DNA from 3 places in the Gorillibacterium sp. CAU 1737 genome. Region 3 is predicted to be linked to each of the others. Evidence: riboswitches for the same ligand, from Rfam matches in the RefSeq annotation. Region 3 holds a riboswitch; each other region holds the start of a gene.

Region 1 (9,817 bases), on a different contig from region 3:
ACCATCAACAAGCTTCAGGCCGCCTACCCCGGCGAGCAGTGGACGCTCTGGGTCGGCCTTGTAGCGGCCTTCGTAATCGGGGTGCTCTTCTCCCTGTTACATGCCTTTGCAAGCATTAACTTAAGTGCCAACCAGGTTATTTCCGGTACGGCCATCAACATGGTGGCAGGTTCGCTCACCATCTTCCTGGCCCGCAACATTACGGGCAGCGGCAACATCCGGATTCTGCAGGGCTTCCGGAAGTTCGATATTCCGGTTCTGTCGGACATCCCGATCATCGGTCGACTGTTCTTCAGCCAGACCTACTGGACCACCTGGTTTATCCTCGGGGTTCTGATCCTGTCCACGTTCCTGCTGTTCAAGACCCGCTTCGGCCTGCGCCTGCGCTCCTGCGGCGAGCATCCGCATGCGGCAGAAGCAGCCGGTGTCAGCGTTCGCAAGATGCGGTACATGGGCGTGATGATCTCCGGAGGCTTCGCCGGCCTCGGGGGAGCGATCATCATCTCCACCTACTCGGGTGAGTTCAACGGCAGTGTGGCCGGTCTCGGCTTCCTGGCTCTGGCCGCGTTGATCTTCGGCCAGTGGAAACCGCTCGGCGTTCTGGCCGCGACGTTCTTCTTCGGCTTCGCGAGCACCATCGCGAACGTGTCGCAGGTTATCCCGTCGTTCCAGGTCATCCCTGCGGTCATCCTGAAGGTATTCCCGTACGTGGTTACCTTGATCGCGCTCGTCCTGTTCTCGAAATCGTCGCAGGCGCCGAAAGCCGCCGGCGAACCGTTCGACTCCGGCAAGCGCTAAGAAGACCCCCATCGGGAGTCATGCTTCGCTCAATCATACGTTCCGTTCTTCTCCCAGGAGAGGCACGGAACGTTTTTTTAGGCCTTGTTTTTGCAAAAATAGGGTACAAGTCCTGTTGCCTCTGAGGGATTCTATGATACTATAAAACTAGTAAGACATTACTAGAGTAGTTCTCAACCGAGAGCTTCACCGATAACGGCAAACCTGTCGAAAGATAGGGACGCAAAGCTACAGGGCCTTCTCGTCCAATGACGAATGGCAGCCAGCTACCGAAAGGAGCTTTTTCTGATGAAAAAAATGGCTGTAATTGTATCGCTCGCTCTCTTTACGGCTTCCTCGGCCATTGTTCCCTTCTCCGCTACGAAGGTGTCCGCTGAAGCTTCCGCGTCCGTTTGGCTTAACCAGGATGCGGTGAACCGCGGAGTGATCTCGGTTGCTTATCCGGTGCGCAGCAATGTGCAGACGAAGGTTCAGATCACCAAGGGAAGCACGAGCTATACGTATAACCTGCCGAGCCGCGCAGAGCAAGCCTTCCCTCTGCAATTTGGCAACGGGGACTATCAGGTTTCTGTTCTGGAGCAGGTGAGCGGCAATAAGTATCGTCAGATTCAGAAGGCTTCGGTTACCGTCAAATTGGATAATCCGAATGAGGTCTTCCTGAATTCTGTCCAGAATGTTCGCTGGCAGGCAGACAGCCAAGCAGCCAAGCTGGCGGCTGAGCTGACGAAGTCCGCCAAGACCGACGAAGAGAAGGCCAAGGCCATCTATGCCTACCTCGTGAAGAACATCAAGTACGATAAGAAGCTTGCAGCCACCGGTGTGAAGAGCGATTACCTGCCGGAAGCGGACCGGACGCTGGCAACCAAGCTGGGGATCTGCTACGATTATGCTTCGCTCTATGCGGCGATGCTGCGCAGCCAAAACATCCCGACCAAGATGCTCATGGGCACGAGTGATTACGTCAATGTATATCACGCTTGGAACGAAGTGTACCTGAACGGCAAGTGGGTGACGGTGGATACGACCGTGGATGCCGGCAAGGGAGTGCAGGACTTCTCCAAGGACAAGAGCAAGTATAAAGCGAGCAAAGTATACTAATTGGAATAAACAAGACCTGCAGCGGTTGCTGCAGGTCTTTTCTGTGGGGTATGCAGGTTTACGTGCTCCGTTCTCTGAGTCGAGCGGCGCGAAGGGTCGGCTTCATCGACGGAGCATCAAGCTCCGGCCCGTGAACTGCTCGCTTCCCGATAAAGGCGGGGAGAGGAGCCGAAGTGCTGCTTAAACATGCGAGAGAACAGGAGCGGGTCCTTGTAGCCCACGGAATACGAAACTTCCTTAATGGAGAGGGATGTCTCCTCCAGCAGCCGGGAGGCTTTCGTCAAGCGGAAGGAGAGCAGGTACTGCTGGGGGGACAAGCCCATCTCTTCCTTAAAGAGACGGGAAAGGTACTTTCGGGTGAGCCCGAGGTCGGCGGCGAGTTCCTCCACGGTTACCTCTCGTGAGTAGTTGACCTCCACGTATTCCCTTGCACGGGCCGCATAACTCGTCCGTCGATTTGCCGGTTTGGGGTCGGCGGTCTGTCCGCAAGCCTCTTCGAGCAGGACTGCCATGAGGTGGAAGAAGGCGGCTGACATCTTCAGCTCGCGGCTAGGCCCGGGAGCATCGGCTTCGCGCATGGCCCGGAAGGCTGCCGGCAAGCTTGTGTCGCTGCTCGCATGGTAAAGGGGCTGGTCGGCGCTCAGTCCGGCTTTGGCCAGATAGGCCTCCGCATAAGAGCCGTGAAAGGCAATCCACGATTTCTCCCAAGGCGTGAAGGAATCGGCCTCCATGGTTATAATAACACCGGGGCAGATCAAGAAGCCTTGACCAGCTGTAAGGGTGTGAACCTTGCCTTGGCACCGAAAGCGGCCCTGCCCTTTATGGACGAAGAGAAGCTTGTAGTGGTCCTTGATAGCAGGACCCCAGGAAGCACCGGGGGCGCACTGCTCGGAGCCGGAATAGAGAAAGTGCAGGTCGACAGGTACTTGGGATCGGCAGGGGAGAACGGTACAGAATTCCATGAACAGGCTCCTTTTGGATCAGGCATTTGGTGACATTATACTATACAGTTTGGACATGAGGATATGCCCATTTGAGAGAGGGAACGGTATAATGAAGGCGTATTCACACATGAAAAGGGAGTGAAGAGCGTGGTTTATTCAGCAGCAGAAGGGCGTTACCAATCCATGAACTATAACCGAACCGGCAAGAGCGGACTGAAGCTTCCCGCCGTTTCGCTTGGCCTGTGGCATAACTTTGGAGGCATCGATCCATATGAGAAGGGGCGCGAGATGGTGCGCCGGGCCTTCGACCTCGGCATTACTCATTTTGACCTTGCGAACAATTACGGCCCTCCCGCTGGTTCCGCAGAAGAAAACTTCGGGAGGATTCTGGACCACGACTTCCGCAGCTACCGCGATGAGATGATCATCTCCACGAAGGCGGGGTACTACATGTGGCCGGGGCCTTACGGGGAATGGGGATCCAAGAAGTACCTCGTCTCCAGCCTGGACCAAAGCTTGAAGCGGATGGGACTCGACTATGTCGACATCTTCTATCATCACCGTCCAGACCCGGATACGCCGCTTGAAGAAACGATGGCGGCCCTCGACCTCCTCGTTCGCCAGGGGAAGGCGCTCTATGTCGGCATCTCCAATTACTCCGCTGAACAGACGGTTCAAGCAGCGAAGATTTTGAAGGAGCTGGGCACCCCGTGCCTGATCCATCAATTCCGCTATTCCATGCTTGATCGCCGCGCGGAACAGGAAGGATGGCTGGATGCGCTGGACGCCGAGGGCATCGGCAGCATCGCCTTCTCTCCGCTCGAACAGGGCATTCTGACCGACCGTTACCTGAATGAGATTCCGGCGGACTCCCGCGCTGCGGGCAAGAGTGTATTCCTGCGGCCGGAATCGCTCACCGAGGAGGTCATGGGCAAAGTCCGCAAGCTGAACGAATTCGCGGCGGGTCGCGGCCAGAAGCTGTCGCAAATGGCGGTGTCCTGGATTCTTCGCGGTGGACGGGTAACCTCGGCGCTGATCGGCGCGAGCCGAGTGAGCCAGATCGAGGACGCGGTAGCCGCTGCGAACGCGAAGGACTTCACGGCAGATGAGATCGCCCGCATCGAAGAAATCCTAAAGGGATAAGAGGATAGCAAAGCACAGCCCGCTTCCACCCAGGCTCATGGGATGAAGCGGGCTTTTGCTGTCTTTCCTCATTCTTATCCGTTCGGAGGATACCTCCCATTGGAAGGCAGATGGCGGCATGGTATAATGGCCTCGATATCTTGAGAGTGAGGCCGGAGAATACCGAAATGACAGAACAAACCGATACACCATCGCAAGTGGAAGAAAGCCAAGCCGGAGTAGAAGCACAGGGCAAGGACGGGATTGTGGAGATCTGCCTAATGGCAGGCAAGCTCATGCTGCAAAACGGCGCGGAGACTTATCGCGTGGAAGACACGATGACCCGCATGGCGGCGGCTTTCGGTGCGGAGAACGCCCAAAGCTATGTCACGCCGACCGGAATCTGGTTTTCGCGCTCGGAGGGAGGGCCGGCCAAGATGGCGCGCATCTCCGCCCGATCTACCGACCTTCGGAAGGTGACGCTGGTCAACAGCATCTCCCGAGAAGCGGTGAGCGGCAGCCTGACGCTGGAAGAGGTCAGGGGAAGGCTTGAGGAGGTCGCATCCAGCAAGCTGGCTTATCCTGCCTGGATTCAACTGCTGGCGGCTGCTCTCTCCAGCGGCTGCTTCCTCATGATGTTTCAAGGCACCTGGGCGGACTTTCTTCCCGCCATGGCGGCCGGAGGGGCGGGCTTTGCCGCCTCGATCTTTGTCCACCGCTTTGTGCCGCTGAAATTTTTCTCGGAACTGCTCGCCGCTTTCCTGATCGGGCTCATCGCCATTCTGTCCGTTCGAACGGGGCTTGGCCGCGAGATCGACAAGATCGTGATCGGCTCGGTGATGCCGCTTGTACCCGGGCTCTTGATAACCAACGCGGTGCGCGACCTGATGGCCGGCCACCTGGTTTCCGGGCTGTCCAAGGGCGCAGAAGCATTCCTGACTGCATTCGCAATCGGGACAGGCATTGCAATGGTCTATTCATTTTTCTAAAGGGAGGCGTTCGATCATGCTCGTTCAACTTGTCACCAGCTTTGTCGCATCGGCCGCCTTCAGCATCCTGTTCAATGTTCCGCGCAAGGTCCTGCTGCAATGCGGATTCGTCGGCATGCTCGGCTGGGCGCTCTATGTGTCCTTGTCCGCAGAAGGATTCGATCTCGTCATCTCCACGGTAGCGGCTGCGTTCTTCGTGACGCTGATCAGCCAGATCCTCGCCCGCATGTTCAAGACGCCGATCATCGTCTTCAGCGTCTCGGGGATCATCCCACTCGTACCCGGGGGACTCGCTTATGACGCCATGCGCCTGTTCGTCGAGGGAGATTACAGCCTGGCTACGCAATCGGCAGCCCGCGCCTTTTTGATCTCCGGGGCGATTGCCATTGGACTGATCTTCTCCGAAGTAACCAACGTGATCTTCAAAAGGCCTTCCCTTCGCAAGGAAAGGGCACGGCGCGCCTCTTAAACCGAAAACAAGCTGCCTCCCGATAGATGGATAACCGGGAAGGCAGCTTTTCTCATTCTTATGAAGAATCAGGAAACGATCAGCACGGCTAGACCAAGAACGATGAGGCGGGCGACCGATAGAATGAGGAAGGTTTTCACCGACAGGCTGAAGGTGATGGCCTTGACCTGCTGTTCCTCAAACCGCTTGATGTTGCTCCGCAGCGGGATGACCGTCAACACGATCAGGAGGAGCAGATAGGGCGGGACACCGAGGAAGAACAGGATCGGAATATCAACGTACGACACGTAGTAGATGCCTTTGAACAGGCGCAGTGCGTTCTTCTTGCCGATGTATTGGGGAAGGGTGTACCGGCGGTTCTCCAGGTCCTCCTCCATGTCGCAGATGTTGTTGGCGAGCATGATGTTGGCGATCCCGGCTATGGTTGGGATGGAAATACCGGCGACGGCCAGAATTTCAATGAGCTGAAGCTGAAGGGAGACGGTTCCCTCCCCGATGCTGCTGAGGTCGAGCAAGGCGAGCTGCCCGGAATCGGTCTGAATAAAGACGCTGATGAAAAGCAGTACGAAGCCCATGAACAGTCCAGAGAAAAGCTCGCCGAGCGGCATGCGGGAGATCGGAATCGGTCCGAACGAGTATAGAATGCCGACCAGAAAGGAAAGACCTCCCAGGAAGAAGACGAGCGGATCGCTGTTCCACACGAGCACAAGGCCGGAGAGTGCGGCGATGGCAAGCAAGGCAAGGATCGCGAGGACAACCGAGCGTTCACTCAACCGATCGCGGACGATGGCGTTGTGGCTCTCGTAGCCGTAGCCTGTTGTTTTAAGCGCTTTTTTGTAATCCATGTAATTGTTGATGGCCGTGGTGGCCATGTCGAAGGTGAGGAGCGACAGCAGCATGAGGCCGAAAGCCAGCGGCTTGAACTGCTCAAAGCGGAAGGCGGCGTACAGCGTTCCGAGGAGAAAGGGGATCACGCTCGCCACTTTGGTTTGAATCTCCACCAATTTCAGGAAGCTACGTACATTCATGATGAGATCACCTGCTTGATAATGGTCATTTTGCGAAAAATGCAGAAGGGGCAGATTTCACAGCCGATCATAGCGCGCATAAAGAAATTTGTCCACATAAATGAAAATGATTCTTGTTTTCGAACAATTTTCTGTCATAATGAAGAGGAATGTTCCCCCGCTTTTTCGCTGGACGGAAGGAGTGAACGGCTGCTGGTTGAAGGTGAAACAATTGGGTAAGATAAGGTGCGGGCCCTTTTTATCAGCTTCCATTACAGGAAATCGATCCCTTGGAAATGCACATGTTTGTCGACAAAATGTGTCAAAAGATTCAATTCTCACGAAGTGAGAAAAATCACTATATTTTTTCAGCAAGTGTTGCTATAATCAGATCATGTGTGAAATCAATCACAGTTAGACATGAAAAGGGGAGGAAATTTTGTAATGAAAAAGACAGCAGCAATTGTATTGACTCTTTCGCTTACCGCCGCTCTCGCAGCAGGCTGCGGAAGCAAGGAATCCAGCGAGTCGCCGAGCCCTTCGGCATCGGTAGCACCTACGACCGCGGCTTCCACGGCTCCTAGCGCATCCACCGCACCGGCCCAAGGTACCTACGCAGACGGCGTATACTACGCACAAGGAGACGACTTCGACGCCAAGACTGGCTGGAAAGAAGTAGTTGGCCTGAAGGTAGAAAGCGGCAAGATCGTATCCGTGAACTGGACCGCGATCAACAAAGACGGCGGCATCGACAAGAAGGAATACTCCGTTGAAGGCAAGTACGGCATGAAAGCCGGCGGCGCTTCCTCCGAGTGGCATGAGCAAGCAGCTAAGGCTGAAGCTTACCTGCTCGAGAAGCAAGATCCGGCAGCTATCACCTTCAATGACGAAGGCAAGACCGATGCTATCTCCGGCGTATCCGTTCACGTAAACGGCCTCGCTACCCTCGCCAAGAAGGCACTGGACGCTGGTGCAGTTGAAGCAGGTCCTTACAAGGACGGTACCTACAAGGCAGAAGCAGCTGATTTCGACGCTAGCTCCGGCTGGAAAGACAACGTTACCCTGACGGTCCTGAACGGCAAGATCCTGGCTGTTCAATGGAACGGCACGCACAAGGACGGCGGCACGGACAAAGTTACCCGTTCGAAGAGCGGCGAGTACGGCATGAAGAAGGGCGGCGCTTCCTCCGAGTGGCACGAGCAAACGGCTAAGGCTGAAGCTTTCGTACTTGAGAAGCAAGATCCGGCAGCCATCACCGTGAACGGCGAAGGCAAGACGGACGCAGTATCCGGCGTATCCATCCACGTCGGCGCATTTGTTGAGCTTGCCAAGAAGGCACTGGAACAAGCAAAATAAGAATCAGGCATCTAGATGGACCCGCGGCAGCCGTTTGCGTTGCTGCGGGTTCAAATCATCAAGTTTAGAATCTATCGAGAGGTGTAACGTATGAAACAGATCGTTGTTCTGGGGGGCGGTTACGGCGGTGTCCTAACGGCCAAAAAACTCGGGAAGCAGCTGAAAAAGCATGATGTACGCATTACCCTCATCGACAGAAACCCGTATCACACTCTTCTGACCGAGCTGCACGAAGTAGCCGCCGGCCGGGTGGACGAAGACTCCATCAAGGTTGATCTGAAGAAGGTGTTTGCCGGTTTCAAGAATGTCGATGTGGTTCAAGACGATATCTCCACTATTGATTTCAACTCCAAAAAGCTTCAAGGGGACAAAAAAGCTTACGGCTATGATTACTTGGTTATCGGAACAGGCAGCAAGCCGACCTACTTCGGAATTCCCGGAGCGGAAGAGCATGCCTTCTCCCTTTGGTCCTTCGACGACGCCGTCAACCTGAAGGAGCAAATTCTTCACATGTTCCGCGAAGGCGTTAAGGAGCGGGACGCAGCCAAGCGCAAGCAAATGCTTACGTTTGTTGTAGTAGGCGCCGGGTTCACCGGTGTAGAAATGATCGGCGAGCTCGCCGAGTACGTGCAAGATCTTTGCCGTGAACATCATATCGAGCGTTCCGAGGTTAACCTCTATGTCGTCGATATGGTCGACAAAATCCTGCCCATTCTTCCTGATAAGCTCATCCAGAAGTCGGAGCGCTATCTGAAAAAGCTGGGCGTCAACATCATCACAGGTTCGAAAATTACGGGAGTCAGCGAGCAAGGGGTTCAGCTGGGCAACCAGGAGATCGCGTCCAAGACGGTCATCTGGACGGCCGGTGTTGAAGGCTCCGAGCTGGCGGGCAACCTTGATGTCGAGCAGAAGGGCCGCAAGCGTCTGCTTACCAACGACAAGCTGCAAATTCCGGATCGTCCGGAAGTGTACGTGGTCGGGGATAATATTTTCTACATTCCGGAAGGCGCAACCGCTCCGGTTCCGCAGATGGTCGAGAACGCGGAAGCTGCTGCTCCGCTGATCGCTCATAACATCTCTTCCGAATTCAACGGCAAGCCGAAGAAGTCCTACAAGCCGACTTTCCACGGCATGATGGTCAGCATCGGCAGCCGCTACGGTGTCGCCAACGTCGGTCTTCCGAACATGATGTTCAAGCTGACCGGCTTCATGGCTATGCTTTCGAAGCATGCCATCAACATGCTCTACCTGTTCCAAGTGCTCGGGTTCAACAAGGTGTACTCCTACCTGCTGCATGAGATCTTCCATGTGAAGCACCGCAGAAGCTTCCTGGGCGGCCACTTCTCCAAGCGTTCGCCGAACTTCTGGCTCGTTCCGCTTCGGATCTTCGTCGGGTTCAAATGGTTCCAAGAGGGCTGGGAGAAGCTTGGTAAGATCATAGACGATCCGAACAAGATCTTCCTGATTCCGGCTTCCAGCGTAGCCAAAGACGGAACGGCAGGAGCTTCTCTTGCCGAAGCAACGAAAGCCGGTGCGGAGGCAGTTGGTGCCGACGCGGTGGCAGCGGCTTCCAAGGCTACGGAACAAGCCCTGTCCGCTCTTCCGGTATGGGATTGGATCCACAAAATCGTGGACTGGTCCATGAACCTGTTCTTCTACACCAATGACGGCGGCTTTACGGCCCTCGCGAAAGTGTTCCAGTTCGGTATGGTCGGTGCAGAATTGGTCTGCGGCGCCTTGCTGATGCTGGGTCTGTTCACGGCTCCAGCCGCGATCATCACGATCGCCATGGGGATCATGATCTGGGTGTCCGGTATGGCTCCGCCCGAAATGCTCTGGTACCTGTTCGCCGGCTTCGCCCTGATCGGCGGTTCGGGCAGCACGCTGGGTCTCGACTACTACGTCTACCCGCGTCTGAAGAGAGTGGCGAGACGCATTCCGTTCATCAAGCGCTACTACCTGTACGCCGATTAATTCAGCCAGTCGTTGACATTCGTTTGTCGGATGCCTGCATCACCGCCCGGCGGCATGCCG
Region 2 (9,817 bases), on a different contig from region 3:
CTGTATGTCACGGAGATGACGGATGGAAGCAAGATCGCGGTTTCACTGATTTCCGTTGCGGAATTTCTGCCGATCTTCGTCTTCTCCTTCATTGGTGGGACGTTTGCGGACCGCTGGCGGCCCAAACGGACGATGATCTGGTGCGATTTTTTAAGCGCCGTCTCCATCTTCGGGGTTTTGCTCGCCATTCACTTCGGAAGCTGGAAAGCGGTATTCTTCGTCACTTTCGTCTCTTCGATTCTATCGCAATTCTCTCAGCCCTCAGGGTTGAAGTTATTTAAGCTGCATGTTCCAGAAGCGCTCATGCAGACCGGGATGTCGGCTTATCAGACGCTGTTCGCCATCTTCATGGTCCTTGGTCCGGGCCTTGGGACGGTTGTTTTCAGCAACCTGGGCATCGAATGGGCGATCGCCATCACCGGCGTCGCATTCCTCGCCTCCGCCGGCGTGCTCGTTTTCCTTCCGAAGGATCGGAAGAGTGAAGCCTCCTCTTCGGGCAAAGCGGTGTGGGACGAGATGAAGGCAGGCTTCCGCTATGTGTGGTCCAGCCGGCTTCTGGCCCGTCTCGGCAGTTGCTTCTTCTTTGCCGGGTTGGGCATCGGCCTCATCCAGCCGCTCGCGATCTTCCTGATCACCGAGCAGCTCGGATTGCAGAAGGAGATGCTGTCCTGGCTGCTCACGGTCAACGGCATCGCCATGTTGATCGGCGGAGCGCTGGCCATCGGCTTCGCCAGCAAAATCTCGCCGCAGAAGCTGCTCGCTCTGGGGACGATGGTGAGCGCCATCTCGATCGCCATCTGCGGCTTCTCCACGGTCTTCGCCGTCACGTTGGTCGCGCAATTCTTCAGCGGCCTCGTCGGTCCGTTCATCCAGATCGGCATCAACACGATGGTGCTTCGCAACACGGAGGAGGCGTTCGTGGGCCGGGTCAACGGCATCCTGAACCCGCTCTTCATGGGAGCGATGGTCATCACCATGTCGCTCGGCGGCTGGCTTGCCGGGGTGTTTACCCTGACACCGGTGTACCTGCTCGCCACGGTGATGCTGCTCGTATCGGCTTTCGTGCTCGTCCCGCTCTTCCGCGAACCTGGCGGAACCAGTCCTGCTCAGGAAGCGGCATAAATTGGTTGAACGGAACTCCGGCTCGCGTTTGGCGAGCTGGAGTTTTTTGTGCGGTTTTTCCTGTACCAACCTGGAATGGATGGAAGAAATCATTTTCAGGAGAAGTCGTTCGGAAATTATACATATTTTTGAAAAGGAAATGTGCTAGGATAATAGAATTACTTGTGATGTGCAAAAAGTAGGAATATTGGTCGAAAGATGAGCCAATTGAACGAATAAAGGCAAACCCGGACGAAAGACGGGGACGCAAAGCTATGGGCCTAACGCTGCAGATTGTGAATCTGTGGACATGGTCGCCAGGCCGCCGAACTCAATTGGCTTTTTTCTGTGCAAAAATATTGATTCGATCTAGGGGGCTAGTTATGTCTAAGCTTTTCGGTTTTATTTCCAAGTGTCTTTGTCTGCTACTATTTATTAATTTGTTGATTCCTGCTTTTTCTGATTCCGTATCGGCTCAGTCGGATGCCAGTCTGGTGAAGGTTAGCTTCCAAAGTCCATTGCTAGACCCGCCTGTCGGGTACGTAGCTGACTTTGGCGAGATCATGGGGGACCGAAATGGATTCCAATATGGCTGGAACTTCGACCATACATCAGAGACTGTAAGCAATGCCACTTACAGCAACTCTCAAGATTCCTCGATCCGTATTCAACCAGGTGGGGAATGGACCTTATCCTTAGAAAATGGGACTTATCAAGTGCAGGTGACGGTTGGAGATGCTGTATATGCGAGCATGAACTCTATCTATGTTGAAGGAACACCCTTTTGGGTCAAGAGTGCTCTTCCTGCCGGAAAGCACGCTACCCTTCAAAAAACGATCGTCATCACTGACGGGCAACTGACTGTCAATCAAGGGAAAGAAGAAACGGGCTTAACCCGATTGAACAACATTGAAGTGTCTAAGCTTCAAAAACATACCCCGGTCCTCAATCCAGCAAAGATTTTGGAGGAAGCCGTGCCCAATCAAATTCCGGGAAATAAAGTCTATCTATCCGGGACGATGGTTAATGAGCATAGCGCGCCTCCATTTATGCGCGTGGATGGTTTGAAGGAAGCCATTGGGGATTCCATGACCAACCAAATCAAGGTCATAGATGATGAGATCAACCAATACCGTCAACAAGCCAGTTTAACCAGTGGAAACGATCCTGCTTCGATTCAGCAGGTAATTCTCAACCATCCGAATCCGACACCTATTGTGAGAGCAGGAATGTTGAATCTGGAGTCGGATGCGACTTGGGGAGCGCCGAACAAGCCAGTTGTCCTGATCTTAGATGGATTAAATACAAACCGGAATCTATCCATCCGGGTCTATGGAACATTGATCGTCAATTCGGATCTACACGCAAACAATTCGTTAACCATTGAAACCATAAAGTGTGGCTCTGTTCAAGGTGATCTTTGGGTTAAAGGGGATCTCCATTTAAACAATGACTCTCAACTCCATATTGCCAATCAGTTGTACGCAGGGAATCTGATTTACAACGGGGGCACCTTGAAGGTTGATGCCAAACAGGTTTTGGTTCGGGACAACATGAACATTAACACGGTTGTTCAGATGGACATTCGTGATGAGATGCTCATTGGTGAAATCATATCCAACAATCGGACCGCAGATTTGAATGTGAAAGGCGGAGACTTGTTTGTTCGGGGCCAGGTCAGCATTAATAATCAGCTTACTGTAAAGACAGGCGGTTTGTTTGCAATGGGAGGGAATTTGGTATCCAACTCCAAGCCTCTCATCGAGAGCGGTAGTTCTGTTGGGCGCACCAAGCTGGATTATACGTTGTATGGACTTAAAGCAGAGTATTATCCCGAGAAGAACTTTTCCGGTCAGAGGACCTTGAAACTGGATGATGCCATCAATCTGACCTCTCAGCCGAAATTGGGTAGCCCTGGGTATGAAGATAACGAATTTTCGGTTCGATGGACAGGACAATTAACGGCGAACTACAGTGATCTTTATCAATTCATCGTAGATATCAAAGGCGGAGCCCGTTTGTGGATCAATGACCAGTTGTTAATTGACAACTGGACAGGAACGACGGATTCCATGAAAGGGGAAGTCTCGCTTGAAGCGGGACAAGCCTACAACATCAAGCTGGAATACAACAGCGTTTACGGGAACCCAACGGCTCGGCTCCAATGGGAATGCGCTCAGCAAAACAAGGAAGTAATTCCACGAATTCAATTTAATCCTTTCAAAACACCAGAAACATATGGCGTTGCAACGGAAACCAGCTTCTCACTTCAATGGGAGCAAGTCTTTAATGCGGATGGGTATGAGCTTCTCTTTGATGGGAGCTTGTATTTGGTTGACTCGTCGGCATCCTATTCGTTTGATGATTTGAAACCGGGAACGCTTCATACCTACCGGGTCAGAGCAGTCAGCGGGGATTTAAAGGGAAAGTGGACACCAACACAAGAGTTTTGGACATTGCCGGATGTTCCCGAGAACATTCAGATTACTTCCACCAGCAAATCGATATCTCTCAGTTGGTCACCGGTAGAGGGAGCAACTGATTATGAGGTGGAATTTAACCATGACATTGTCGATATCGGCAATAAAACGAGCTATGAAGTGGCGGATTTAAATCCAAATATGCAAAAAGTATTTCGGGTGAGGGCCAAGAACAGCAGTGGGGTTGGCAAATGGAGCCGTGTGATTGCGAAAGCCACACTAGTGGCAGTACCCAAAAATCTTCATGGAGAGGCATTTGATCAATATGTTCAATTAAGTTGGGACTCCGTCTCAGGAGCAACTTCATATTCCCTTGAAGCAGACGGGATCCTGTTTAGCAATATAACAGAAACATCCTTTCAACATACTGGATTAACGGCGAACACCGCTCATCACTATCGGATTCGAGCTAACAATGCAGATGGATACAGCGAGTGGAGTGATCCCATTGGGCTTACCACTCCCCCTTCCGTTCCGACTGGACTAAAGGGGGAGGTATCGGGAGATAAGATTACCTTGTCATGGGATGCAGTGTCAGGCGACGTTACCTATGAACTAGAGGCTGACGGAGTCTTGATCAGCAAATTAACCAAGACACAATACACACATGAGAATTTGAAGTTGAACTCAGAGCACACCTATCGGGTTCGGGCTAAAAATGCCTCGATTGCCGGCCAATGGTCATCGATCCTCGGCATGACTACCCATGCAGGGGTTCCTTCAAATGTTAAGGGGCGAGCGAGCGCTACTGAGATCGAAGTAACCTGGGAAGTGGTCTCAGGCGCCACCGGGTATGACATTGAGGTGGATGGAACCGTCATTCGTAGTGGCATGATCCCTTCCTATACCCATAAAGGCTTGGCTCCTATAACCGAGCATATGTATCGAATCCGTGCACGAAATGCAGGTGGGGCTGGAGCTTGGAGTGCTCGAATTACTTGTGTCACTTCATTGAATCGACCCGAATCACTAAGCTCGGAATCCTACCTAACCTCCATTAAGGTTTCGTGGAAGCCCGTTTCAGGAGCAACCGGGTATGAGCTTCTAGTAGATGGAGAAAGCATACTGGTTGGAGCGGCTACCGAATATGAACATGAGGACCTAGAACCGTATTCTTGGCATGTGTACCGAGTAAGAGCTTTATATAAGAACCAAGCGGGGGAATGGAGCGCACCTTTGACCCAATCAACCCTGTTGGGCATTCCTGGTAACATCCAGGTTGAAGCAGGCAGTGACCAAATCGCACTCAGTTGGGAGCCAGTCACCGGTGCAACGGGTTATGAAGTCGAGGCAGATGGAGTGATTAAAGAAACCGATTCAACCTACTTCCGACATAGAGGCTTACTGCCAAACACGGAGCATCATTATCGAATTCGGGCCAAGAACGATCGCGTCGTCAGCGCTTGGAGTGACTGGACCACCCTAATCACAGGGATGACGGCCCCCTCCGTTCCTCTGAATTTTACGGCGACGGCGACCACACATTCCATTCAGCTCTCATGGACTCCTTCTGTTGGAGCGACTGAATATGAACTTGAGGTGGACGGCAAGATCATGCCTGTCATGGAGACAAGCTATGTTCATAATGGCCTATCTCCGAATACCACACATACGTACAGGGTAAGAGCCAAGAATGCCGTCGGTGTCAGTCTTTTTACCAACAAATTGAAAAAGAATACAACACCAGAGATTACCATGAAGATCGATAAGGACACCTCGTTTAACTTTGTAATGGTTATACCTCAAAAACAAGGGCTTTCTACCCGGCAGGTAACCGTGACGTATAATGCCGATCAGCTTCAAGTGGAAGATCTTTGTGCTCAGACAGCTGCGATTGAGAAGGCACCAGGAAAGATAGCGGGAACCCATATCACGATTGTCTCCGTGGTACCAGGCAAGATTGTATACAGCATTGAGAATGCGGATAAGACCGTTATGAACAGCGTGAAATTTTCAGCGAAGACAAATGAGTTCACGAAGGTAACGTATACGATTGAGTAGTTAGTGAAAGGAGAATCATCACGTATGGAAAAAATACGACTCGCTCTTGTTTTCATACTTGTTATTTCGCTAGTTTTTCCTGTTAATACGGGGTTTTCTGAGGGGCAATATTACGTATATGACAAATATGGCTATGACACGACACTTATTACGGAATATTGTGTCGAGTATACAACAGATATTTTCTACAACAGCAATGGAGAACAGACGGGGTCATCTACCTATTGTATTAAATATGAGCCTTACGCCGAACCCTTTTACGTGTATAGAAAGACTAGCTTTATTGAAAGTGTAGTAGCACTCGATGGTTCTTATAGTAGTTCAGGGTATACAAATGGTTTTTGGTACGAAAGAAGAGGCATTTATAAGCTTCCGCAAATGGAAATCATTACACCTGTTAATCAAATGGTTATAACTGAACAATCAATAATCCCAATTCTCAAGGTTTCGGGAACAAGCGGGTCCACATTGTCTGTAAAATACTACATTGATTCCGAAACAACTCCTCGTGGGACTAGATTAATCACGAATGCAGAAACACCTCAAGTTGTAACATTTGACTCGCTAGATATAAGAGGCTTGTCGGAAGGAGTCCACACATTAATGTTTAGTGCTGGTGATGAATTAAAGACGATTGAAGAGCTCACTTCAATCGTCATCGATAGATCTAACCCTACAATCGATTCAATAAATTCATCAGCTACTGAATCGCAAATCACACTTACAGGCTCTGCTCATGATGCACTCTCGGGTTTACATAGCAGCCCGTATAACTTCACCATAGGTTCAGTATCCAGTGGATGGACTTCCGAGAATACCTTTAGTCGTACAGGCTTAACTCCAAACACGGATTATACCGTTAAAATTGAAGCAAAAGATGCCGTAGGACATGTCGCTAGTCAGACGCAATCCGTCTACACACGAGCCGAGAAGCCTTCCTTGTCGATCTCCGCAACTACTGAAAATTCATTCCGCCTCTCGTTGTCGGATCACAATCCAGCCGGAACCCAATACCTGATTCAGGCTGGAGCTCAGTATGTGAACAGCTCAGGAATCATCACAAGCACCCCAGAGTGGATGAGTCCTGCAAATAAGAGCATTACGGTAAGCGGGCTTACAGCGGGGACCAGCTATCCCTTGCAAGTGAAGGCACGGAACACACAAGGGGTGGAAACAGCAAGCAGCTCCTTCATCGCTACGACTTTACCTCTTCCCCCATCCAACGTAATCGATCAGTTGTCTCAACAATGGATTAAACTCAGCTGGCCTGCGGTGGCTGGAGCAACCGGCTATGATGTAGAAGCCGATGGCATTGTCAAAAATAACGGCTTAAACACCAGCTACACACATAGTGGATTAACAGCCAATACACAGCATACCTACCGGGTTCGAGTTCGGAATGCTGGAGGGATTGGTGCCTGGAGCGCATGGCTAACCAAGCAGACCTTGCCGGATCCCCCGCCAGTGCCAGGAAACCTCAAAGTTAATGGAAGATCGCAGACCAGCTTGTCGCTCTCCTGGGATTTAGTTCCTCGAGCTACCAAATATGAGGTAGAAGCGAATGGCTCCATCATCTACAATGGCAATCACAATTCGTTTGAATCTACCGGTCTTGAAGCGAAAACAAACTACCGCTTGCGGGTTAGGGCGAGCAATACCGGAGGAGCCAGCGAATGGAGCCCTGTTCTTCAACAAGCGACTTTGCCGAATCCTCCTCAAATGCCGAAGGGAATATCGCCATCCCTTTCGATCCATTCGGTCGAATTGAATTGGCCTGTTGTGGAGGAAGCAACCGGCTATGAAGTGGAAGCAGATGGATTGATCATCGAGAATGAGAGCAAGACGTCATTTGTCCACAAAGATCTAGAGGCGGTAAGCAACCATACCTACCGCATTAGAGCGAAGAACGAGGGGGGGAAGAGCCCCTGGAGCGAGCCGCTTCGTGTTGTTACTCACCCTGAAAAACCGATGATGCCAACCAATATTATGATGTCATCGGATGCTTCGACGATTACAACGTCATGGTATGTTGTCCCCTATGCAGCCAGCTATGATGTTGAAATGGATGGAACCAGCGTGGTGAACGTGGAGGGAAGCTCCTTTGTTCATGAGAAGTTGACTTCAAGCGAGAAGCACAGCTATCGAATAAGGGCAAAGAATATTAGTGGGGACAGCGAATGGTCCAAACCCGTCGTCATGTCAACTTTGCCACCCGAAGCCATGAGCACTTCCTTGACGAATATCGTCGCAGTAGTCACGAACAAATCCATTCTGCTCTCTTGGGATGCGGTAGATGTGGATGCCCGATATGACATTGAAGTGGATGGGAAGTTGCTTGATAACGGACAGGATACCCTTTACCAGCATTCCGGACTCAACCCCGAAGAGTACCACACTTACAAAATCAGGGCTAAGAATGCAAATGGTCCTGGGGATTGGGTGGCAGTTCTTGCTCTATCGACCTTGCCCAACTTGCCGGATGCTCCTGATGGAATACAAGCCAATGCGGATCAGAAATCCATTGAGCTCCATTGGGGGAAAGTGGAGGGGGCAACCGAATACGAGCTGGAGATTGATGGCCAGCCCGTCGATATCGGGAATCGGACAACCTATCTTCATGAAGGGTTATCTTCCGGTACTTCGCATACGTACCGGGTGAGAGCCAAGAATGCAACCGGAGTAACGGCCTGGAGCCCCGCACTACAGAAGAGTACCAAAAGCCCGGATTATGTGATTCGCACAAGGAAAAATGAAGTCTTTGATCTATCCTTATTTGCATCCCATGTTCAGGATTTTAGTGAAATGACCTTCGTGGTCACCTACGATCCGAATCAAATGGAGCTTGTGGACTTATATGACTTTACACCGAAGACGGACCTGCAGGAATCAGGCCTCATTCCAGGCTCGAATCTGACCGTTACGTACACACCTGGAAAAATCACTTTCAAAGTGGATCAAAATATCGTGCCGGGCACCTCCTGGACGGGTGAGCTGACAACGGTTCTTTTCCGAGGAAAGGTCAATGGGGATGTCACTCTACATGTCACGGTGGAATAAGGAGCTTCTGAAAGGATGAATAAAATGAGATGGAAACCGCTATCCAAAGGGATTGCGATGATCGCTGTACTGGCCCTTCTCGCTCAGCTGGCGATTTCCTTTGCCCCCGAAAAGCTTTTTGGGGAGACCAAGGTGACGGCTGCTGATAAGCAAACGGCGGCTGATTTATCCAATCTGACGGGGGCCTCCACAACGGCGATATTGAAACTTAAGAAATCAGGGCTTAATTGGAACGAAATCGCCGAAGAATTGAAGCATAATACCCCAAAAGAAAACACATTGGATACAGGGGCCCGAAGCACCTTGTTAGCTGAATCCGGTCTGGGTGAGGCGTTTCTTGACGAGTTGAAAAAGGCAGGATACAACGAGGAACAGATTCAAGAAGCGAAGCTTCAAGCGGAAAGAGTGATCTTTCAATTGGAGGAGCTGACCCGCGAGACGACAGCCAACTCCATACAGCCGAAAGTGAATAGACTTGTGGACGAATCCCCGCAAGAAAAGAGACAAAGCATGTACATCCAACTGCAGAGTAAATTTGATGAAAAGAAGGCCATTTCGTTTCTATTGCAGCTTCAAGAGAAACTGGGTTCCAGTAATGCTGTTCTAGACGAATACTTGCTAAGCCTTCAATTGGATATGGACCTGGAAGATTACCTCAAGGACAAGGAGCAGTACGAGCAAGACAAGGAGCGGAAGAAGCTTGGATTCACCGCAGACGAGCTCGTCACCTTGGACTGGATCGAGAAAGACATGCTGAACAAACTAAAGAATCAGACAAACGATGATTCGAGTGAAGCTGAGTCCTCTAATGCATCCTCTCCCAAACAACCTTCCTCTTCACCTCTTCAGGACAAGGACTCTGGATTGCCGGAGTTGACAAAACCGGAGGTTCAATCGGTTAAGCCCTTGAACCCTACCGAGCAAATCAGACAGGAGATCGAAGCGCTCAACCCCAATCATCGGTAAACGGAGGATAACCCTTTATGTGGCATAGACAAAAACGAACCAAAGTCATTCTGATCGTGATCCTGGTATTGGTCATAGGACAAACGAGTGTGCTCGCCTACTCCCAGATGGATCACCCTTTCGGAAGACTTTTCTCCTCTCGGGCGAATACGACCTCTGAGCAATCGAACAAGGACTCTCGTTTAGCTGAGGCCAAGACAGGGGATTCGGGC
Region 3 (9,817 bases):
CCCCTCCGGCAGAGTGGACCGCGTGTTGACCATCGGGCGGGATGTCACCGAGCGCATTCACCTGGAGGAAGAGCTGCGTACCAACGTGACCAATTATCGGCTGCTCTCGGAGAACGCCCAGGACTTGATTTCCCGGCATAGTGTGGAGGAAGGAACCCCGTTTTTGTATGCTTCTCCTGCCTGCCGTTCCCTACTGGGGTATGAGCCTGAAGAATTAATCGGCATGCCTTCGCTCGCCTTGGTTCATCCGGACGATCTCGCACGGGTTTTCCATCACTTGGAGAACCGTCTTGAAACGTATGGACGCCGTTCCATTATGTATCGGTACCGCCGCAAGGACGGGGCATACATCTGGCTGGAGACGTCCAGCCGCCTGGTTCGGGACGAGCAAGGAGACGTCAAGGAAATCCATGCAATCGCCCGCGACGTTTCGGCTACCAAGCGCTACATGGAAGAGATCGAGCAGTTAAGCTACGATTATACGATGATCCTGAACTCTGTCTCGGAAGGAATCTTCGGGGTGAACCTGGAGGGAAATGTTACCTTTCTCAACCCGGCGGGAGCTGCGATGCTGGGCATTGAAGCGGACGGGGTCATCTCGCAGCCTCAGCTCTCCTTCCTGTACCATGCGGCAGCAGACGGCACCGCGTTGCAGGCGGACAGGTCCCCGGTCTATCGGGCTATGCTCTACGGGGAGCACTTTGGTCGTCAGGAAATGATTCTCTGGAAAATAGACGGAACCAGCTTTCTTGCCGAATGCCAGGTTACCCCGATTCTGGACAACGGCAAGCGAAAAGGAGCGGTCGTAGTCTTCCGGGATGTGACGAGCGAACGGGAAATCTACCAGGCCAAAGAGTCGGCGGAACGCGCCGATCGGGCAAAGGCGGAGTTCATCGCGATGATGAGCCATGAAATCCGCACCCCCATGAACGGGATAATCGGGATGAATCGTCTGCTTGAGGAGACGGAGCTGACCGAGGAGCAGCGATCCTACACGGAGGTGATTGGACAGAGCGCCGATGCCCTCCTGCACATCCTCAATGAAATTCTTGATTTCAGCAAGATCGATGCCGGAAAGATGAGCCTGGCCTGCGATCCCTTCGACCCTCGCGCTGCCCTCCAGCAAGTGGTCGAGCTATTTCGGGGAAAGGCTCGTGAGAAGGGGCTGACCCTTGCTCTTGAGGTGGAGGAAGCTGTGCCTCTGGTTCTCTACGGAGACGAGGGAAAGCTTCGGCAGGTGGTATTGAATCTCGTCAGCAATGCCGTGAAGTTTACCGAAGAGGGCGGCATCCGCATCGAGGTGTCGTTTCAGTCGTTCGCAAATGGAACCGACGCCCTTCTGGAGATTGGGGTGTGCGACAGCGGCATCGGGATTCCCGAAGAAAAGCGGAATCGCTTGTTCCAGACCTTCTCCCAGCTCCACCCCTCGATCAACCGCAAGTATGGGGGAACGGGGCTTGGGCTTGCCATTTGCAAAAAGCTGGTGCTCCTGATGAAGGGAGACATTGACTACGCAAGGTCGGAAGGGGGAGGAAGCGAATTCCGCGTGAAGCTCCCTTACCGGCGCATGGATGATCAATATATGCCCTTGCGCGACTAAAAAGAAACGACGGCCGGACAGGGCGCCTTCTGTCCGGCCGTCGTTCGTTAGGAAGCAGGAAGGAGGGAGAGCGCCTGCTCGACGACACCCTTCCGCTTTCGCTCCAGCTCAAGCATGCGCTGCTTGGCCGCCAGCGTATCGCGAGCGGATGGAGAGAGGCGGTTTAAGGAAGCGAGCGTGCCGGAAGCATCGCCCTTCCGTGCAGCGGCGGAGAACACCTTGCTTTCGGCGGTGACGATCTTGTTGGCAGCGGAAGCTTTACTTCGTTCGGTTTTCAGCTTGAGGTTGACGGAATCCACCTCGGCGAGCACGGAGCGAACCTTTTTCAGATGCGCTGTTCTCGCTGCTTTTGCCTCTTTGAGGCTCGCTTCCTTCTGTTTGATTTCCTCACGGGCGAGCTGTACCGGAATCTTGAGGGCGTTGAGCTGCGCCTGCGTAAGGGTGATGGCCGACTTGCTCTTGAGCGATTTGGCGACTGACAGCTGCTGCTGGAGCAGGCTGTATGAGTCGAACAGGGGCTGCCGACGCTCCTTCAGCTCCTTTACCTGCTTCTCCAGGCGACTTAGCTTAAGGGTGTCCCATTCTTTCATCCGCTTGGCAACCTCAAGCCGGGTCTCCTCGGCACGTGTTCGGGTGCTTGCGATCTCCTGATCCGATGAACGCTCTTTGGCTTGAGTCTCCACAAACTCGGCATAACGCGAGCGGAGCTTGCCCGCTGTATCCGCAGGTGCGGCAGCCGTCAGCTTCTCGAAAGCGGTGACCACCGTCGGGGTGATCTCAACTGCGGCGGATACTGGACTGGGGAGCATAACGGCTACTGCGAGGATGAGAACCGCCATCCAGGCTCTTTTCATTCCTTCAGACCTCCTCTGTTGGACAGAATGTGACGAACCCTCCTGCTCCGGGAACGCCAAAAAGCACCCGCAAGAGGAGCCGATTGGCTCTCTTCTCACGGGTGCTTCCTTCGCAAGATGGATTCGTATAGTGCGACTATAGCGGGAATCGACATCCGTGTCAAGCGGTTCCATAGCAGGAAAGACGTGGCTGTTTTGAGAGACGAACCTCGCTTCTTCTTGGTATACTAGGGCGTGTATGCAAGAAGCAAGGCGATAGAGGGATATGTTGAAAAAGGAGACAGAAGAGACATGCTCGAGCCGAAGGCAATCAACCAATTGAAAAAAACAATGAGAGCAAGCATCGACCATAAGGAAATCGCCGGCGCAAACTTCATGGTGATCAAGGACGGCCACGAAGTTTTTTACCATGAGGACGGCTTTGCCGATCTTGAATCGGGTCGACCTGTGTCAAGGGATTCGATTTTTCGTTTCTATTCCATGACGAAGCCGATCACCGCTGCGGCAATCATGCTGCTGCTAGAGCGCGGCGATCTCGATTTGCTTGATCCCGTCAGCCGCTACCTTCCCGGCTTCCAAAACCAACAGGTTGAAAGAGACGGCCACTTGGTACCGGTTAGTCGGGAAGTCAACCTCCACGATCTGCTGAACATGACCTCGGGGTTGACGTACGGTGGAACCGACCTGGCCGGTCAGCAAACCGACGCCTTGTTCCAAGAACTGGTCAGCCGCTTGCACGGCGAAAATCCGATGAGCACGATGGAATTTGCGAATCGCCTGGGCCAAGGCCCTCTCTCGTTCGAGCCCGGATCGAATTGGCAATATGGAACGTCGGCGGATGTCCTGGGTGCAGTGGTGGAAGCGATTAGCGGTATGCGGTACGGGACCTTTTTGCAAAAGGAGATCTTCGAGCCGCTGGGCATGACCGATACCGGCTTCTGGCTCCCGGAAGAAAAGCGAGATCGTCTGGTGAGAACCTATCAGGATGATGGCGAAGGCGGCTTGAAGCGGTACGAGCAAAGCCATCTGGGCATCTGTTACCGGATGGATCGGGAGCCCGCTTTTGAGTCGGGCGGGGCAGGCTTGGCGTCCACGATCGACGATGCCGCGAAATTCACGACGATGCTGATGAATCAAGGCAGCTTTAACGGCGTGCAACTGCTGAGGCCTAATACGGTTCGATACATGACGTCAGCCGCTTTAACCGATCGGCAGCAAAAAGGCCTGGATACGTGGCATTCCCTAAGCGGCCATAGCTATGGCAACCAGATGCGCATCCTGATGGATAGCCGGAAAGCCGGATTTATCGGCAGCAACGGCGAGTACGGCTGGGACGGCTGGCTGGGAGCGTACTTCAGCAACAGCCCTCAAGACGGGCTGACGGTCCTCATGATGATTCAGAAAAAAGATGCCGGCACGATGCCGGTTACCCGCAAAATGCGCAACATCGTATTCAGCGCCTTGTAAGGGAGGAAACGAGATGAAGCTGTTTTTCATGTCCGACATCCACGGGTCACTGACGGGACTGAACCAGGGGCTCGATGCCTTTGAACGCGAAGGGGCGGAGGTGCTCGTTCTGCTCGGGGATTTGATGTACCACGGCCCAAGGAATCCGCTCCCGGACGAATACCGGCCCAAGGAAGTCGCGGACCGTTTGAACGCCTACAAAAGCCGCATCTTGGCGGTGCGGGGCAACTGCGATTCGGAAGTCGACCAGATGCTCATAGAATTTCCCATGATGGCGGAGTATGCGATGCTGTTTGCGGACGGACGCCGCATCTTTGCCACACATGGACACCATCATCATCTAGAAGATTTGCCTGCTTTGACGGCAGGAGATGTGTTCATTCAAGGCCACACCCATGTCCCGGTCGCGGAGAAGCGCGGAGAGGTTTATGTGCTTAACCCGGGTTCGGTTTCCTTACCGAAGGAGAATCATCCTCCCTCTTATGGACTGATTGCGGATCGCCGCTTCCAAGTGAAAAGCTTCAGCGGGGAATGCATAAAAGAAATCTCCTGGTAACCCAGGAGATTTCTTTTTTCTCATTTATGGCTCCAGGCCCCAAGCCAGCGTGCCGGAGAGGTAAGCGGGCAGCAGTGTTTGATCGGTATAAGCGGTCGCGGTGGAGAGGAAGGAGTAGTCATCGGATTGGGTATAGTTGCTCCAATCGTCCTTGACGATCCGCAATTGAATCTCCACGCTCTGGCCGGCCGCAAGCGTTCCGGCTGCACTCGTAAAGCCAACCTCCAGGTAAGTATCCGCCTTGGTCTTCGCCGTCGCCATCTTGACGAAGGAGCTGGTGACGTTGGTATTGCCTGCCGAAGCCCAGTCAACAAATGCATGCTGAATCTTCTCGCCGTTTACCGTGTAGTAATAACGAAGCTTCAGAGTGGACAGGTTGAGAGCGCTCGTCCCGGTATTTGTCACCTTGATGCGCGGGCTGAGCGTATTCGAGATGTCGGTCCGCGTCCCATTGTACATCTGAACCTTCACCGCTCCGACAGCCGGTGTGGCGGTTGGTGTTGGTGTCGGGGTGACGGTCGGAGTTGGCGTAAGGGTTGGCGTCGGTGTGGCTGTAGGAGTAGCAGTAGGAGTAGCAGTAGGTGTTGGTGTTGCAGTAGGCGTGGCAGTAGGTGTAGTGGTAGGCGTCGGTGTTGCAGTTGGAGTAGCGGTAGGTGTCGGCGTTGGCGTCGGAGTAGCCGTTGGTGTGGTCGACGGCGTCGGCGTTGGGGTCGGCGGCAAATTCACCGGGTCTCCGTACACGATGCCGAGGCCGTTGGTCCCCAGATAAACCCGCCCAAACAGCTTTGGATCTCCCGTGATCGACATGTGTACTCCATACTGATGCTGGTTGTCATTGATGCGAACCCAGCTTGCACCGCCGTCAATGGAACGGAAGATGCCGCGGACTCCATCGATCTTGGCGCTCGTATAGAGCGCTTTGTAGTTGTAGCCGGGAGCTTCCTTACCAAAACCGATAAGGTCAGCTTCTTGAACGTTGCTGAGCTTGGTGAAGCTGACGCCGGAATTCGTGGAGTGCCAGAGGCCGTAGGCACCGTTCTTTTCTCCGCCGGCGAGCCAAATGTCGCCCTCGATTCCGGGAATGGCTCTGAGGCTGCCAGTGTTGGGCAATCCGGTTGCAGCCGTCTGGGTGAAGCTTGCGCCCCCATCGGTGCTGATATAGAATTTGCCATTCGCAAAGCCATAGAATTTCGATTTGTTGACCCGGTCCGACGCCACCTTGGCCCCTGTCGGGAGCCCGGTGCTGGCCGTCCAGGAGTTTCCGGTCGTCTTTGAGTAGTAGGCACCGGCATCCTCAAGCGACCAGACGATCGAGCTGCCGTCCGCCGCCATGGCTACCGTGCCGCCGCCCTTCAGCGTTGTCGGCTGGGTGTTGGGCATGTACCAGTTAGAGCCGCTGTCACGGGAAAAGCCGGCAAGAATCTGAGTTGGATAATTGCTGTCATAGGTCCCCACCCGTACAAGAAACGCCGGATCAAGCTCGGCATAATCCATGCTGGCCGTACTTTTTGGATTAACGAGCATTTTTTTCGGGACCTTGGTGAGATCGTCATGACGGAAGCCGCTCACATCATACACGCCGCTGATGAGCGGAGGTCCGACAGGTGTAGAGAGCAGCGCGGGAACGGCTGTCTCTTCAATGCCTTTGGCCATCACGGAGATGGTGACCTTGCCGCCTTTATCCCAGTCCGTCAAGTTGTTGGAGCCGTAGAGGGTGGCTCCCGTCCCATACATCATCCGGTCGGAATTGAAAGGGTCAATCTCCAAATCTCCAATCATCCAGCCGAGCTTGGGGGTCATTTCAGGCGGAGACGGATTGTTGGCGAAATCGAGCCAAGGAGCAGCGGATATGTCCATGGTGTAATGGAGCTTCCGCTCGGGGTAGCTCCCCCATTCCCAAATGCGCTTCCAGGTGGCACCGCCATCCGTACTCCGGAATATGATTTCATCCGGCCACCACGTATTCATGGAGGAGACCATTAGCGTATCCGGGTGTTGGGCGTCAACGGTCAGACCGCCATAGCCGAAATAATTATCCTCGGAGGCGGAGCTGATCGGGCTGATATTGGTCCAGGCTCCCGTTGCCGTGTTTAGCTTCCAGACCTCTCCTTTGTTGCTGCTATAAGGGCCGACGTCGATGCTGTAGTTCACATAGAGAATTCCATTCGAACCGAGAACGCCGTGATGGGGCAGGAAACCGGTAGGTTGACCGGGAACAGCCTGCCACGTGGCACCGCCGTCCGTACTTCGGAAGATGTTATTGGACTTGTCTGCTACGCCGACATAGATCGTCTGAGTAGCGTTCCCGGCAGTACTCGTTGATTTGTCAAAGGCGATCCAGGAAATCCCCATGATGTCCCCTTGGTAGGAGTCTCCGGGAACCGGAATATAAGTGCCTGGATTCGGGAAACTCGTCACCTTGCTCCAGGTTTGGCCGTAGTCGATGCTCTTCCACAGGCCGTTCCCGCTGCGGGCGCCGAGATAAAGGATGTTGTTCTTATTCGGGTCGATGACCAGACGTTCGCCCATCGACCGGCCGGGCATATTGCCGCCAACCTTGAAGGGGAGTGGAGAAGAAACGAAGGAATCGCCCCGGTTGGTCGAGATCAGCACCTGACCGTTGTTGCCATCCCAGTCGTTGGTGTACATCCCCGTCAGCATATAGAGCCGATTGGGGTCGACAGGGTCTGTGGCGAGGGCGTCGATTCCATTCTTGTTCCAGTCCTCCCAACCTACGAAGTGGGTAAGCGGAATCCAGCTGTTGTCGGTCTTGTTCCAGCGGTAAGCACCGCCGATGTCGGTACGGGCATAAATGAGGTCGCGTTCGGACGAGTTGAAGATGATTCCGGGGATAAAGCCTCCGCCTGCCCCCGTATTGGCATTCTTCCAGGTGTACGACTCTTGAGGCGCCGCTTGTGCTTCCGGGATGATGTGGGTGAACGAGCTCCCGACAAGGGCGGCGGCCAGCAGCAGAGCGGCAGCGGTTTTGCGAGTGGTGATAAGCGCCATAATGATCCTCCTCCAAGAAATGAATGGGCTTGCATACGAAGCCAACGTTTTACCCATGAGCGTGCCGGCATAGCCATGAAGCGGTCGAATAGCAGGCGAGAGTCGGCTGATAAACAGGTTTTCCGTCATCACTCCCCCAAATTTCGTCAATTTGCTTGTACAAGCGTCGGCAACCCGGCATGCTCAATTTGTATAATCCTGATAGTTACAAAAATAACAAAGTAAGCGCATACAAGAATGAGCAAAAAAAGGAAAGCCGTGAAATAGGCTTAATAAAGTTACCGATAGCGCTTTCAAATCTATACTAGCAAGCTGGAAAGGAAATGTAAACTAGTATTTTCCTTGAATTGGGAATTACTCTGGTTGAAAAGAATCGAAATGGGATGTTTAGAGGGAGACGAAAGTGGGTAAAGGAAACTATTCTATTTCCAATTTGCCCCTCAATCGCTTGCAGAATCTGTAACAAAGGGAGGAAAGGAACGTGATAGCCTGCTCGAAAATCGAGAGCGATGAAAACAATTTATAGGGCAACTAAGAAAGAACGATCAAAACACGAAAAAGTTGCGCCATTTTGTGACAAACATCCTTGATTCATGCGTGGTATGATAAAACAAACGGAGTAACCGAGGTCAGTAAAGGGCAAACCTCGCTGAAAAGCAGGGACGCAAAGTCACAGGTCTAAGGTGAACCAACTAAGACGGCTGGACTGCCTGGGGATCGGAACTACATGGAGGGATAAACGATGAACCAGCCCATCCAAGCAAAGGCCGATGACTTTGACCAGGAATGGATCGACTTGATTATGGAAGCCTATGAAATGGGAATGTCCTTCGAAGAAGTGAAGGATTTCTTTCGGCGCTCCAATCGGATGCCTATTGCCCTGTAGCCCCTGTCTCCTCCTTAAATCCCTCATGAATCATACATACAAGGAACGTTCATCTTGGACCATCTCCCGTGGGTTTATCCATGGTCGAGGCGGTCTGATTGTTTTTTTGAGGGGATTGGCAAGGATCGATTGCGTTTTCCTGAAAAAACCTTCATAATGAATACTAGATGATAATGAAAATCATTATCACATACGAACGATCATCAACCATACGGGATGACGATCAAGGAAAGGACGATCGATTCGATGAGGACAAAACGCTTGCGAACCCGCCTGTCTCTCGACGACTATCTGGATCTTCTGAACCTGGCCATCGCTTTGCAGGACGAGGCATGGCAGAAAGAAATCACCGCCAAGCTGGAGAAAATGACCGCAGCGTGCGCAGGAGCGGAATCATCCTCCTAAGGTGCATGTCGAATAGGAACCCCAGTGGCATCCGCAGCGGCGGCCTGATCTTCCATCAGGCCAGCGCTACAGGCGGATGCCTGTTGGCGTTTTGTAGCTCTTCAGCATCACCTGGCAATCGACGCGGGTAACGCCGGGCAGGGGGTACAGCTTCTCGCCCAGGAATTGCTCCATTTCGCGGCTGTCCCGAAACAAGCCGTGGACATGCAGCTTACTGGGCCCGGTCATGTGGTATAAACTCGTTATAAAAGGATCATCCTTCAGCAGATCAGCAACCTCGAGGAGCTGTTGCGGCTCTACTTCCACATAAAAGAAGGCGGATACGCCAATCCCGATCTTCTCTGCGTTGATGACCGCTGTGAAGCGCTCGATAACCCCTTCCTCCATCAGCATGTTGATCCGAGATTGGACCGATACTCGGGAAAGACCGATTTCACGAGCCAAGTCTGTGTAAGATATCCTTCCATTTCGATGGAGTGAAACGATGATTTTTCGATCTATTTCATCAATAGCGAACACATCGGAGTCATGTTGAGATTTGTTCATGGCCCAGTCTCCTTATTGGTTCAGGTTACAAAATGATGTTACATTCTCGCAAAGTCTTACTATGTGTTCTACTATAACCCGAACGAACCATCGTTAGCAATGGTTAATTTGGACGATAACGGAAATTGTGATAGCTTGAGCGGAATCGATTCACGAAACTTTTCATGTAATCATACCTGTCATCAATGAAGGGCAAGCAGCTTCTGCAAATCCATGGAACGAAGTCGATTCCATGGAGTGGAGGCTCCTTTTTTTTTCTTTTGAAAGCTGGGCATTGGAGTGGACATGATTCATTTCCTTGGTATAATGGAAGAATCGGACAAAGGAGCGGGTCTTTTGGTAGATTCGCTTGATCTTATAGACTAAGCAATGGGAAATAGGAGTACGAAAAGTGAGTACAATTTTAGACCAGATTGAAGAAGCGCGCAGAGAGATGATCGAGCTTGCCAATTGTTATGGAATCGACGATTCCAGAGTGCTGGAGAAGTCTAATG

Evidence for each region. A riboswitch is a leader RNA that binds a small molecule or an ion and turns the genes downstream of it on or off. The one in region 3 is predicted to bind cyclic di-GMP.
Region 1: another riboswitch for cyclic di-GMP. It lies ahead of AAFN83_RS10915 (transglutaminase-like domain-containing protein); the one in region 3 lies ahead of AAFN83_RS08120 (anti-repressor SinI family protein).
Region 2: another riboswitch for cyclic di-GMP. It lies ahead of AAFN83_RS00750 (fibronectin type III domain-containing protein); the one in region 3 lies ahead of AAFN83_RS08120 (anti-repressor SinI family protein).

The regions. Positions count from the first base shown of each region.
Region 1 is NZ_JBDQQO010000004.1:253,046-262,862, forward strand. It holds gene AAFN83_RS10910 (ABC transporter permease) at 1-798, shown strand, start outside; cyclic di-GMP riboswitch class I at 986-1,072, shown strand; gene AAFN83_RS10915 (transglutaminase-like domain-containing protein) at 1,087-1,896, shown strand; gene AAFN83_RS10920 (AraC family transcriptional regulator) at 2,013-2,858, opposite strand; gene AAFN83_RS10925 (aldo/keto reductase) at 3,024-3,983, shown strand; gene AAFN83_RS10930 (threonine/serine exporter family protein) at 4,244-4,951, shown strand; gene AAFN83_RS10935 (threonine/serine exporter family protein) at 4,968-5,420, shown strand; gene AAFN83_RS10940 (1,4-dihydroxy-2-naphthoate polyprenyltransferase) at 5,489-6,448, opposite strand; gene AAFN83_RS10945 (FMN-binding protein) at 6,872-7,783, shown strand; gene AAFN83_RS10950 (FAD-dependent oxidoreductase) at 7,874-9,757, shown strand.
Region 2 is NZ_JBDQQO010000001.1:169,336-179,152, forward strand. It holds gene AAFN83_RS00745 (MFS transporter) at 1-1,122, shown strand, start outside; cyclic di-GMP riboswitch class I at 1,333-1,431, shown strand; gene AAFN83_RS00750 (fibronectin type III domain-containing protein) at 1,485-5,582, shown strand; gene AAFN83_RS00755 (fibronectin type III domain-containing protein) at 5,607-8,639, shown strand; gene AAFN83_RS00760 (hypothetical protein) at 8,664-9,605, shown strand; gene AAFN83_RS00765 (hypothetical protein) at 9,623-9,817, shown strand, end outside.
Region 3 is NZ_JBDQQO010000003.1:152,230-162,046, forward strand. It holds gene AAFN83_RS08095 (PAS domain S-box protein) at 1-1,600, shown strand, start outside; gene AAFN83_RS08100 (hypothetical protein) at 1,648-2,454, opposite strand; gene AAFN83_RS08105 (serine hydrolase domain-containing protein) at 2,746-3,921, shown strand; gene yfcE (phosphodiesterase) at 3,935-4,477, shown strand; gene AAFN83_RS08115 (cellulose binding domain-containing protein) at 4,502-7,486, opposite strand; cyclic di-GMP riboswitch class I at 8,115-8,200, shown strand; gene AAFN83_RS08120 (anti-repressor SinI family protein) at 8,229-8,372, shown strand; gene AAFN83_RS08125 (hypothetical protein) at 8,619-8,777, shown strand; gene AAFN83_RS08130 (Lrp/AsnC family transcriptional regulator) at 8,844-9,323, opposite strand; gene AAFN83_RS08135 (Spo0E family sporulation regulatory protein-aspartic acid phosphatase) at 9,715-9,817, shown strand, end outside.